One region of the Streptomyces sp. NPDC004134 genome, then DNA from elsewhere that is predicted to be linked to it. Evidence: riboswitches for the same ligand, from Rfam matches in the RefSeq annotation. Region 1 holds a riboswitch; each other region holds the start of a gene.
The links. Region 1 has a riboswitch for cyclic di-AMP ahead of ACFYVJ_RS05215 (LysM peptidoglycan-binding domain-containing protein). Riboswitches for the same ligand answer to the same signal wherever they lie in the genome.
Positions count from the first base shown of each region.

Region 2: another riboswitch for cyclic di-AMP. It lies ahead of ACFYVJ_RS07575 (transglycosylase family protein); the one in region 1 lies ahead of ACFYVJ_RS05215 (LysM peptidoglycan-binding domain-containing protein).
Region 3: another riboswitch for cyclic di-AMP. It lies ahead of ACFYVJ_RS00260 (peptidoglycan DD-metalloendopeptidase family protein); the one in region 1 lies ahead of ACFYVJ_RS05215 (LysM peptidoglycan-binding domain-containing protein).
Region 4: another riboswitch for cyclic di-AMP. It lies ahead of ACFYVJ_RS34055 (M23 family metallopeptidase); the one in region 1 lies ahead of ACFYVJ_RS05215 (LysM peptidoglycan-binding domain-containing protein).

Region 1 covers NZ_JBIAMS010000002.1:462,982-465,929, forward strand. The annotation lists gene ACFYVJ_RS05200 (helix-turn-helix domain-containing protein) at 1-98, shown strand, start outside; gene ACFYVJ_RS05205 (DUF397 domain-containing protein) at 99-347, shown strand; gene ACFYVJ_RS05210 (hypothetical protein) at 680-1,324, shown strand; cyclic di-AMP (ydaO/yuaA leader) riboswitch at 1,428-1,602, shown strand; gene ACFYVJ_RS05215 (LysM peptidoglycan-binding domain-containing protein) at 1,609-2,508, shown strand; gene ACFYVJ_RS05220 (FadR/GntR family transcriptional regulator) at 2,592-2,948, opposite strand, start outside.
Region 2 covers NZ_JBIAMS010000004.1:87,459-90,406, forward strand. The annotation lists gene eno (phosphopyruvate hydratase) at 1-720, opposite strand, end outside; gene ACFYVJ_RS07575 (transglycosylase family protein) at 1,097-1,792, opposite strand; cyclic di-AMP (ydaO/yuaA leader) riboswitch at 1,869-2,080, opposite strand; gene ACFYVJ_RS07580 (transglycosylase family protein) at 2,242-2,948, opposite strand, start outside.
Region 3 covers NZ_JBIAMS010000001.1:65,769-68,716, forward strand. The annotation lists gene ACFYVJ_RS00255 (SDR family oxidoreductase) at 1-694, opposite strand, end outside; cyclic di-AMP (ydaO/yuaA leader) riboswitch at 1,053-1,215, shown strand; gene ACFYVJ_RS00260 (peptidoglycan DD-metalloendopeptidase family protein) at 1,224-1,988, shown strand; gene ACFYVJ_RS00265 (nuclear transport factor 2 family protein) at 2,140-2,520, shown strand; gene ACFYVJ_RS00270 (DUF5959 family protein) at 2,537-2,948, opposite strand, start outside.
Region 4 covers NZ_JBIAMS010000044.1:12,377-15,324, forward strand. The annotation lists gene ACFYVJ_RS34050 (PP2C family protein-serine/threonine phosphatase) at 1-875, shown strand, start outside; cyclic di-AMP (ydaO/yuaA leader) riboswitch at 1,099-1,274, shown strand; gene ACFYVJ_RS34055 (M23 family metallopeptidase) at 1,286-2,407, shown strand; gene ACFYVJ_RS34060 (VOC family protein) at 2,612-2,948, opposite strand, start outside.

The sequences.
Region 1 (2,948 bases):
TGGCCACACACCTCGCCGCCCTGGACCACATGGCGGCCCAGGCGGCGACGGCAAAACGCACGAAGGAAATCCTCCGGGACTTCCGCAAGGAGCTGTGAATGGAACGCATTTACAACGGCATGCCGGCGGCGGACCTCGGCACCGAGGGCTGGCACAAGCCGTGGAGCGGCGGCAACGGCGGCAACTGCGTCGAGGCCATGAAGCTGCGGGACGGCCGGATAGCGGTACGGCACTCGGCGCACCCCGAGGGTCCCGCCCTCATCTACACCCCCGGCGAGATGGACGCGTTCATCGAGGGTGCCAAGGCCGGCGAAGCCGACTTCCTGCTGTCACGGAGCCCGGTGTGACCGCGCCAGGCACGGCGCCTCCGCACCGGCTGCCGCGCCGCCCGGTCCACTCGCCGTCCGGACCGGACGGCGAGCCCATCCCGGCGAACGGGGGTGTGGCCCACCCGCACTGACGTGGGCCACCGGCCGGGAGCACAGAGAGGGAGGGGACACCCCGGGGGGGTCCCCTCCCTCGGCGTTTGCCGAAGCACGGGCGCGCAACGGCGCCCGGGGGCACGGCAGATGAAATTCCAGAAATCATGAACCGCGCGTGTCCGCACCGCTGCCTTCCGCGAGGTATCGGCGTACGGTATGCCCCCGATGGCCGTCGTCAGCCCCGGGGAGGCCCCGCGATGAGCGCATCTCCACCCCCGTCCGCGGGCGCGGCCCCGCCGGCCGTCCGTGTCGGGGTGCTGCTCCCCCGGCTGCCGGAGGAGCCCGCGGACTGGCTGGCGGAGTGCGCGGCGTACGACTCCGCCGGCGCCGACGCACTGTGGCTGGACGGCGGTCCCGACCCGGCCCACGACGTACTGGCGCTCGCCGCCGCCCTGGCCGCCGCCACCGGCCGGGCGAGGCTGGTGGTCGCGCTGCCCGACAGCGTGCCGCAGGCCGCGCTGCTGGCCCGGGCGCTGGCCACCGTGGTGCTGCTCAGCGGCGGCCGGCTCGCGCTCGCCGCCGACTCCCGGCGGTGCGCCGAACTCGGCGCCGTGGCACCGACGGTGCCCGCCTTCCGCCGGCTCGCGCCCGCGGGCCCGGGCTATGAGGAGCCGGGCGCCGGGCGCTGGACTCCGGCGGCCGCGCCCGCGGGACCCGACGCCTGGCGGACCGCGCTCGCCGGCGCCGCGGAGCGCGGGGTGCACGGTCTCGTCGTACCGGCTGGGCAGCGTTTGCTGGAGGCGCTGCGCCTCGGCGTGAGTGCCGAACGTCACACGCGCCCCAACCGCCCCACGCGTGCGCGCGTCACCACGGAGCGTCAGACTACGCGCCGATCCTCGTGATCCGCTTGTGATCTGCCGTTCGATCTCCTAGTGTCCGAGTCGTTCGCACACGCGAGCACCGAGCTCCGGTACGCCGAGTCCTGCCCGTCGGAGCCCGGAACCGTCGTCCCCACAGCCGTTCGGGCAGGAGCGGGGGAACCACTTCTCCGTCGGCAGGAGCACGGTGGCAGGACCGCACCGCACTCCCCGACTCGGGGTGAAGCCGCACAGCACGACGCGGCCGGGCAACTCCAGCCCGAACCCGACAGCTCACCTCGCAGGCGTCGGAGAAAGAGCGAGCCACCATGGCCGGAACCGGCACCCGGCGCGCGCCCAAGTCGCGCTCCACCCGCCGCTACGCCGCTGCCGCGGGGGTGGGCATAGCCCTGCCCGTCGCCGGCGGCATCGCGGCGACCGCCGCGCACGCCTATACGGTCGAGAAGGGCGACACCCTCTCGGAGATCGCCGAGGACAACGGATTCGGGGCCGACTGGCAGCGGCTGTACGAGGCCAACAAGGCAGCCGTCGGCGACAACCCCCACCTGATCCTGCCGGGCCAGGAACTGGACCTGGGGGACGAGAAGGCCGAGAGCAAGCCCGCCGAGGCCGACCAGACCGCCGCCAAGACCGAGCAGAAGCAGCAGCGTTACGTCGAGCACACCGTCGGCGCCGGCGAGACGCTGGCCAAGATAGCCGCGAAGTACGACGTGCCCGGCGGCTGGCAGCGGGTGTACGTCGACAACGAGAAGGCGATCGGCGACAACCCGGCCGCGCTGAAGGTGGGCACCGAGCTGCGCGTCGACACCAAGGGCGGCAAGGTCGACAAGTCGATCGACCCGAACGGCTCGTCGGCGTCGAAGAGTTCCGGCGGCTCCGGCGGCGCGACCGAGGCGTCGCAGGCGAGCGTCCCGACCACCGAGTCCGGCATCCAGGCGGCGGCCCGGGAGATCGTGCCCGCCGACCAGTTCACCTGCTTCAGCAGCATCGTGGAGCGCGAGAGCGGCTGGGACCACACCGCGACGAACCCCAGCTCCGGCGCGTACGGCCTGATGCAGGCGCTGCCGGGCGACAAGATGGCCTCGGCCGGCGCCGACTGGCGCACCAACCCGGTCACGCAGATCAAGTGGGGCCTGGACTACATGAACGACCGCTACGGCAGCCCGTGCGGCGCCTGGGACTTCTGGCAGGCGAACAACTGGTACTGATTCCGGGGGCTCCGGCCCGCGGAAGTCTCCTTCGCCCCGTCGTGCGGATCCGTCCGCGCGGCGGGGCGCGTTCGTCGTACGGGCTACGCCCCGGCCGCCCGTTCCGCCCCGGCAGCCCGCCCGGCCGAGGACCCGCCGGCGGCCCCGGCGCCGGATCCGCCGGCGGACAACTCCGCCAGGTCCCGGGCCGCCTGGGCGAGGAGCCGGTGCATCGCCGCCTCCGCGGCGTCCGGGTCCTGCGCCCGGATCGCGGCGAGCACGGCGCGGTGGCCCGGCACGGGGTCCCGCGGGTGGTGTCCCGGGCCGTGCACCAGGCGGTCGCGGGCGGCAAGACCGCTGGCGAGGACCTGATCCATGCGCTCCAGCAGCTCGTTGTGCGAGGCGGCCAGCAGGGCGCGGTGGAACGCGAGGTCCGCGGCGACCGCCTCGGCCGCGCCGTC
Region 2 (2,948 bases), on a different contig from region 1:
CGCGAGGGCGACGTCCTGGCCCGCGGTGTAGCCGGCCTTCTGGATCGCCTCGATGATGAGGTCCAGCGCGTCCCGGTTGGAGTCGAGGTTCGGCGCGAAGCCGCCCTCGTCGCCGAGGCCGGTGGACAGGCCGCGCTCCTTGAGGACGGCCTTGAGCTGGTGGTAGATCTCCGCGCCGCAGCGTACGGCCTCGGAGAACGACTCTGCGCCGATCGGCGCGATCATGAACTCCTGGATGTCCACGTTGGAGTCCGCGTGGCTGCCGCCGTTGAGGATGTTCATCATCGGCACGGGCAGCACGTGCGCGTTGGGGCCGCCGAGGTAGCGGAAGAGCGGCAGGTCGGACGCCTCGGAGGCGGCGTGCGCGACGGCGAGCGAGACGCCGAGGATGGCGTTGGCGCCGAGGGAGGACTTGTCGGGGGTGGCGTCGAGGTCGAACATCGCCTGGTCGATGAGGCGCTGCTCGGTGGCGTCGTAGCCGACGAGCTCGGGGCCGATCTGCTCGATGACGGCGAGCACCGCCTTCTCGACGCCCTTCCCGCCGTAGCGGGCCTTGTCCCCGTCGCGCAGCTCCAGGGCCTCGAAGGCGCCGGTGGAGGCGCCGGACGGAACGGCAGCACGGCCGGTGCTGCCGTCGTCGAGGCCGACCTCGACCTCGACCGTGGGGTTGCCGCGGGAGTCGAGAATCTCTCGGGCTACGACGACGTCGATGGACGGCACGGTGTCTCCTTCGGAGGGATTCGCTACGGGTTCCGCCCTGAGCCTAGCCGCCCCGGGTGACGGCCCCGGCGCGCACCCGGCCGCATTCCGCGGTACGAGACGGTTCGGGCCGGGAGCGGGGACGGGCCACGGGAAGCGGCGCGGGACGGGAGCCACGGCGGCGGGAGCCGCGGGAGCGGGAGCCACGGGGGCGGGTGGCGTACGGCGTGGTCGTCCCGGCCCGCGCACCGGACGGGCCGGGACGGCCGCGCCGTACCGCGGGCGGCGTGCCCGGCGGCAGGCGGCGCCGGGCGGCACCGGGGGCGGCAGGCGGCGGTGCACCGGGCGCGGGCGGGCCGGCCGGTTCGTGGTCCGGTGCGGCCCGCCCGCGCGGGACTCAGTTCACCTTCAGCTTCTGGCCCGGCCGGATCAGGTCCGGGTTCGCGCCGACGACCGGCTTGTTGTCCTCGTACAACTGCTGCCAGCTCTCCGCACCGTGCCGCCGGGCGATGTCGTCGAGGGTGTCGCCCTCGCGGACCTCGTAGTAGAAGCCGCGGAAGACCGTGCGGGACTCCGGCTGCGTCTGCTCGGCGGCACCGCGGGCCTCGGTGCCCTGCGGAGCCTCCTGCGGGGCCTCCTGCGGCGCCTGCTCCTGCGTCTGCGGGGCCGGCTGCGGCAGGGTCCGCGGTGGGGTCTCCGGTTGCTCCTGCCGCTGCTGCGGGGCCTCCTGCTGCGCCGGTGGGACGATCTGCCCGGCGGCCGGACCGCCCGCGGCCAGGCCCGCGCGTGGGCCGCAGTTGGGCCACGCCCCCGGGCCCTGCATGGACAGCAGCCGCTCCGCGACGGCGATCTGCTGCTGCTTCGACGCCAGGTCGGCGCGCGGGGCGAAGCTCCGGCCGCCGGCGGCTTCCCAGCTCGACTGGGAGAACTGGACGCCGCCGAAATAGCCGTTCCCCGTATTCGTCGCCCAATTTCCTCCGGACTCGCAGGCGGCTACCCGTTCCCACGTATCGATGGGCGCCGCGAACGCGTGCTGGGCGCCGAGCACCGGCAGGCCGATCGCGGTTCCGGTGGCGCCCACGAGGACGGCCATGCGGGAATGTGTGCCAAGGCGTGCCTGTGCGGCGGGGCGGCGGTGCTTACCCGTTCCGGCAGGAAGAAGCATGATGCTCTTTTCTCACCGACGCCTGCGAGGTGAGCTGTCGGGTGCGGGCTGTGAGTGCCCGGCCGTACGTCATACGTGCGGCTTGACCCCAAGCCGCCCGGTCCGCCTTCTCGTTGGACCTGAGCGGCGCTTACCGTGGGTCCCCCGCTCCTGTCAGCGGTGCTTCATGCACAGGTGGCCCGGGTGAACGCCGACAGGATTCGGCGTGAGGCGATCACCGGGGCTCGCGGTGGCGAGCAATGTGACGGTAAGCACATAGGCGTGTGCGATTCAAAGACCTCGGAAAATGCCACGCCAGGTTTTACGTCCGTCAGGTAGCCCGGTCAGCCGATTACGTCAAATATGACTAATCCGCGCCGACTTCACCCGCCGACTGTTCAGTTCCCGCTCAATTCGAGTTCCTGACCAGGCTTGATGGTGTCGGGGTCCTTACCGAGGGAGTTCTTGTTCCCGTCGTACAACTCGGACCATCCGCCCGACAGGGAATGCTCTCTGGCAATTTCCGAGAGGGTGTCACCCGGTCGGACGGTATAACTGCCGTCGCCCGCCGCGGCGTCGCGTCCCGAGGCGTCGCCCTTGCGGTCACCGCCGCGCTTGTCCGCGTCGCCGGGGATCTCGGCGACCCACTCGCGGCCCGGCTCCGGCAGCTCGGCCTCGTCGGGCGACTGGGAGGCGCCGGGGGTCTCGACGGCCTCGCGCGGGGCCTCGGGGGCGCCGGGCGAGGACGGGGCTTCGGACGGTGTCGGGGTCGCGGAGGCGTCCGGGGCGCGGTGCCGGCCGGAGCCCTCGGCGGAGGTGTCGTCGTCCCGGCCGGTCCGCTCGCCGGGGCCGCCGTCGCGCTCGCCCGGGTCCTGGCTGCCGCGGTGCTTGCCGGCGCCCCCGCCGGACTTCCGGTCCTCGTCGCCGCCGCCCTTGCGGTCGCGCTTGTCCCCGCGGTCCGTACGCCCGTCCTCGTCCTGGCCCTGGGAGTCGTCACCCGGGCCCGGGGCGAGGGTGGGCGGCGCGGTGGGCAGCAGCGGCAGCTCGGCGCCCGGGTCGACCTCCGGCACCTCGTCGTCGCCGTGCAGCCCGGCGTCCTGGGCGC
Region 3 (2,948 bases), on a different contig from region 1:
TCATCTCCCGGTACGTCAGGACGTCGGGCCCGCCGATGTCGAAGGCCCGGTCGACGTCCGGGGGCATGGCGGCGGCGCCGACCAGGTAGCGCAGCACGTCGCGGACGCCGATGGGCTGGGTGCGCGTGTTCACCCACCGGGGGGTGACCATGACCGGCAACCGCTCGGTCAGATAGCGCAGCATCTCGAACGACGCCGACCCCGAACCGATCACGACCGCGGCCCGCAGCACGGTGGCGGGCACGGCCCCCTCCAGAAAGATCCGCCCGACCTCGGCCCGGGACCGCAGGTGCGGGGACAGGGACGCCTCCGGCACCCCCCGCGGCGTAAGGCCGCCCAGATACACGATGCGCCGCACCCCGGCGGCATCCGCCTCCCGGGCGAAGACGCGGGCCGCCCGCCGGTCGGTCTCCTCGAACCCGCCGCCGGAGCCGAGGGCGTGCACCAGGTAGTACGCGACATCGATCCCGCGCAGGGCGGCACCCACGGACTCCTCGTCCGTGACGTCCCCGCGCACGACCTCGACGTCCCCGGCCCAGGGATGGTCGCGGAGCTTGCCGGGCGTACGGGCCAGGCACCGCACCCGGTGCCCGGCCGCGAGCAGCTCCGGCACCAGCCGCCCGCCGATATACCCGGACGCCCCGGTGACCAGGCACGTCAGCGTTTCGGAGGTGGGCTGGCCATCGGTGTCCATGATCGATTCCTTCGGAGGGGCCGGTCGTCACCGCGTGCGGGCAGTACGACTCCATGATCACGTCGAAGGGGCCGCGGCGCGCGGCAACGTGGCCCGGACAGCGGCCGGGACAGGCATGTGAACGCATCACCACCCGCCACGCCCTTTGTCGGAGACCGACGGGCAAATGAGCGCTTGCCCGGGTCTGGCGGCTGCACGACGTCAACTCGCCGCGACGCGGAGTCAATTATTCCGCGGGAGCGCGTGACCCCCTTGCCGTCGAACACATGATCCCCCTAGCGTGGCTGCCCGTTCGAAAGGCGAACACCCGCTGCGCGCCGGACCGCCGAATCCTGCCCCCGGCGCCGCGGTACCTGCCGATCAGCTCGCACCGCCGGGCAGGAGCGGGGGACCCACGGGTCCGGCCCCCGCCGGACCGCGCCGTCCCTGCGACGGCTCGGGGTGAGGTCCGCCGAAGCCGGCGGCCGGGCAGCTCCAGCCCGAACCCGACAGCTCACCTCGCAGGCGTCCGGAGAAAGAGGCCCGTACGATGTCATCCCCTCACGGCCGCCACCGCGCGGCGCGCCGCCCCGGCAGCGCCCGCAAACTCGCCACCCGCGCCTCGGCGGCGGGCGCCACCCTCGCCCTGCCGGTCATCGGCGCGTCCGCCGCCTTCGCGGAAGAGGACACCACCTACACCGTCACCTCCGGCGACACCCTCTCCGTCATCGCGGCGGAGCAGGACGTCGACGGTGGCTGGAAGACGCTGTACGAGAACAACAGAGCCGTCATCGGCGAGGACCCGAACCTGATCTCCCCCGGCATGGACCTCTCCCTCGACGGCCCCGCCGACGGCCCGGGCACCAACGCCGACAACGCCTCCTACGGCACCGCCACCGCCGCGCCCGACCCGACGGCCGTCATGCCCGTGGACGGCAGCACCCCCACGGCCGGCTACGAGGCGTCGGGCGCGAACTGGCAGAACGGCCACACCGGCCAGGACTGGTCCGTCCCGGTCGGCACGACGGTCAAGGCCGCGGCCAAGGGAACCGTCGTGGAAGCAGGCTGGGACGACTCGTTCGGCTACCAGATCGTCATCAGACACGGCGACGGGGACTACACCCACTACGCCCACCTCTCGCAGATGGACGTCTCCGAGGGCACCGCGGTCGGCATGGGAGACCGCATCGCCCGATCCGGCGCCACGGGCAACGTCACGGGCCCGCACCTGCACTTCGAGGTCCGCACGACACCGGACTACGGCTCCGCCAAGAACCCCCTCACCTGGCTCACCAACCACGGCGTAACCACCTGACGCGACCCGGGACGGTCGGGGCGGGCCTCCAGGGGCCCGCCTCACCTCGCCACCCCTCACCTCGCCACCCCTTTCCTGCCGGCACCGGGCAGAATCTGCCATCAGCAGAAGGGGAGACGTCTCCGGCACCGGGACCCGTCATGCTGGGCAGATGCCGAACGACGATCACACCGAAAGCCTCCGCGCGGCCGAACGACGCCTTCAGGCGGCCCAGCTCGCCTCCGACGTCGACGTAATGGGCGAACTGCTGGACGACGCGGGACGGTTCACCGGTCCCGACGGACGCCTCTACTCGAAGGGCGACGACCTGGAAGCCCACCGGACCGGCCACCAGGTGCTGACCGGCCTTGAGGAAGAAGACCTCCGGGTGTTCGCTACGGCGCACACCGGAGTCACCTGGTTCCTCGGCACGCTGGAGGGCTCCGTCGGCGGGCAGCCGCTGCGTGCCCGGATGCGCTACACCCGGACCTGGAGCCGCGACCGGGCAGGCTGGAGGATCATCGCGGCGCACGCCGGCTTCGTCACCGAATGATCCCGTCGGCCGGGGTTCAGTCCTCTTCGAGGGGCCAGGTCTCCCAGACGGCGTCCAGGCGTCGGTACGCGTCGTCGAACCAGGCGTCGGCCAGGGGGACGGTGACCGTCACCGTCGTCAGGGAGGCGGAATGGTCCTTGATCGTGACCCGGCACCTGTCGTCGTCCTCGTCGAGCTCGACGTACAGCCACGGCGCCCTCGATCCCTCGCGCCAGGCGATGTCCTCGCCCGCGTCGAGCGAGTCCAGAGCCTGCTGCCACTCCCCCAGGTCCTCGGGGAAGAGCCAGGTCTTGAGGGTGCCGCGGACGAACGGCGTTTCGACCACGAACTCCCCGACCAGCACATCCGCTTCGACGGGGGGCTTCCGCGTCTCCCTCCCGTCGATCCGGAGGACGACGCTGTTGCCGTCCCCCTCCAGACGGATCAGG
Region 4 (2,948 bases), on a different contig from region 1:
AGATGGTGTCGCAGGTCGTGCTCGGCGTCCTGGCGGTCGTGATCAACCTCCTCATCCAGCGCAATTACCGCCGGCTGACTTCCGCCCGCCACGTCGCCGTCGCCGCGCAGCGCGCCGTGCTGCCGAACCCGCCGGACGGCTTCGGCGCGCTGCGGGTCGCCGCCCGCTACCAGGCCGCCGACGCCGACGCCCGTATCGGCGGCGACCTCTACGCCGTGCAGGAGGGCCCGTACGGCGTGCGCTGCATCGTCGGCGACGTACGCGGCAAGGGGCTGGAGGCGGTGGAGTCCGTGGCGGTCGTCATCGGCGCCTTCCGGGAGGCGGCCGAGGAGGAGGCGGGGCTCGCCGGGGTCGCGCGGCGGCTGGAACGCGCGCTGCAGCGCCAGGAGACGGGGCGCAGCGGGCTCGACCGGGTGGAGGGGTTCACGACCGCGGTGCTGGCGGAGGTCGACCGCGAGGGCGGCGCGCTGCGGCTGCTCAACCGCGGCCATCCGGCGCCGGTGCTGCTGGGCTCGGACGGCGCGGCACGCACGCTGCACCCGCGCGAGCACGCGCTGCCGCTGGGCATGGGCGACCTGGGTACGTGGCCGGACGAGCTGATGGAGGTGGCGTTCCCGCCGGGCGCGGCGCTCGTCCTGTTCACGGACGGCGTGACGGAGGCGCGGAACCAGGCGGGCGTCTTCTACGATCCCCTGCCCCGGCTGGACGGCCGGCTGTTCGACGGCCCGCACGAACTGCTGGACACCCTCCTGGACGATGTGACGCGCTATACGGGCGGGATGATCGCCGACGACATGGCGCTGTTCGCCCTCGCGCGCTCCCGTGCACCGTTCGGAGAGCCGCCGGACGCGGCCGCGCCTGTATACGCTCCGTAGTGGAATAGCGCCCCTCCGCATAACAACTGATGCACGATCAGCTAACGACCGGACCTCACTGCGCGTAATCAGGCCGTCAACTTGTCCGTTTCCGCTGGTACATGCCCGGATCGTCCGCGGTAAAGCACAACTCAATAACGGGAACGACTTGGAATCGAACGCCGTCGTCCGCTAGCGTGCGGTAACGCAGCGCGGTCGTCACTGCCGTCGCAAGAGGCGGCACCGTGCGCCGTCGCCGAATCCCGCAAGCGTCACAACTGCAGCAACGGCAACACCTAGGGAACCGGGGAACCACCACCTTGGGGTGAATCGGGCCAACCTCCGCCAGGAGGCGGCCCGTAGGAGACCTTCCTGCTCCGAACCCGTCAGCTAACCCGGTAGGCGAGAAGGAAGGAAAGGAGTACGCCTTCGTGGCGTCCTACAGGTCTGAGCCTGGCTACGGCCATGGCCATGACGATTACGGCTACGACGGCTATGCGTCCGGCGGCTACGCCCCCGAGGGGTATGCGCCCGCCGGTTACGCCGCCGATGAGCCGGTCGACGAAGTCCTCCCCGAGGACGACCTTCCCTCCCGCGGCCGCCGGCGCCTCCCCCGGCAGCGCGGTGGCAGCATGGCGCGCAGCGGTGCCGTACTCGGCGTGGGCGTCTTCGCCGCCGTGGGCGCGGGCAGCATGGCCACGGCGCAGGAGAAGCCCCCGGTCGCGATATCCATGCCCGACCAGGTCGACGCCGTCGCGAGCCAGATAAGCGCGCAACTCCCGGACGCGGAGAGCCTGCCGGGCGTCGGCGACTTGATGCCGAGCACGCAGGAGCCCGCTTCCGACACGGTCGTCACCACGGCTCCGCTCACCCAGGTCAGCTACGCCGGCGACACCGAGACCGCGAACCAGCCCGCCGACTCCGGAGAGGCCCTGCGGGCCCGCATCCTGGAGCAGGCCGAGCAGCAGCAGGCGGAGGCCGACGCCTCTGCCCGCGCGGCCGCCGAGGCCGAGGCCGCCAAGCAGGCGGCCGAGGAGGCCGCCGAGGCGAAGGCGCAGGAAGAGGAGCGCCAGCGCCAACTGGAGGAGGAGCGCCGCCGCAAGGCGGAGGAGGAGGCCCGCCGCAAGGCGGAGGAGGAGCGCCTCGCCAAGCTCGCCGCCAGCTATGTCGCCCCGGTCGCGAACTACACGCTCACCTCGACGTTCGGCGAGTCCGGCGACATGTGGGCCGCGGGCCACACGGGCCAGGACTTCGCCGCTTCCACCGGCACCCCGGTCAAGGCGGTGCACGGCGGCACGATCACCGAGGCCGGCTGGGCCGGCTCGTACGGCTACCGCATCGTCCTCACCCTCGAGGACGGCACCGAGGTCTGGTACTGCCATCTGTCCTCCATCATCCAGTCCTCCGGCGAGGTCACGACCGGCGACGTCATCGGGCGCGTAGGCGCCACGGGCAACGTCACCGGCCCGCACCTGCACCTTGAGGTACGACCCGGCGGCGGGGACGCAGTGGACCCCCTCGCCTGGCTGCGCAACAACGGCGCCCCGGTCTGATCCACCCGGCGGGCCCAGCGCCCCGGCCCCCGCGGCCGGGACGGGCACCCGCCGCACGGACCGCAAGCCCCCATAAACCCCTCTCCCACGTCTCCGGCGTGCCCGAACGCAACTTCCCCCGTGGCGTCCGAGCGCGCACCGAGACCGCCGGCGGCCCTGGTGGCCGACCCCCCGACACCAGGGCCGTCGGCACCTTTCCGGGAGCTACTCCCCGGGCCCGCAGAGGCAGAACGGATGCCCGGCGGGATCGGCGAACACCGGACAACTGCCACCGGCTTCGGAGAGTCGCGTGGCTCCGAGCCGCAGCGCCAGCTCGCCCGCGGCGGTGGAGTCGTCGACGCCGAAGCAGATGTGCATCTGCTGGGGGTAGGTGCGATCGAGGTCGGGCCAGAGCGGCGGCCGGTAGCCGTCGACTTCCTCGAATGCCAGCCGTGGAAAGCTGTCTTCGTCCTTGGCGATCACCATCCAGTCGTTGCGGATGACCCGCATGCCGAGCAACTGCGTGTAGAAGTCGGCGAGCTGACGTGCGTCGGCGCAGTCG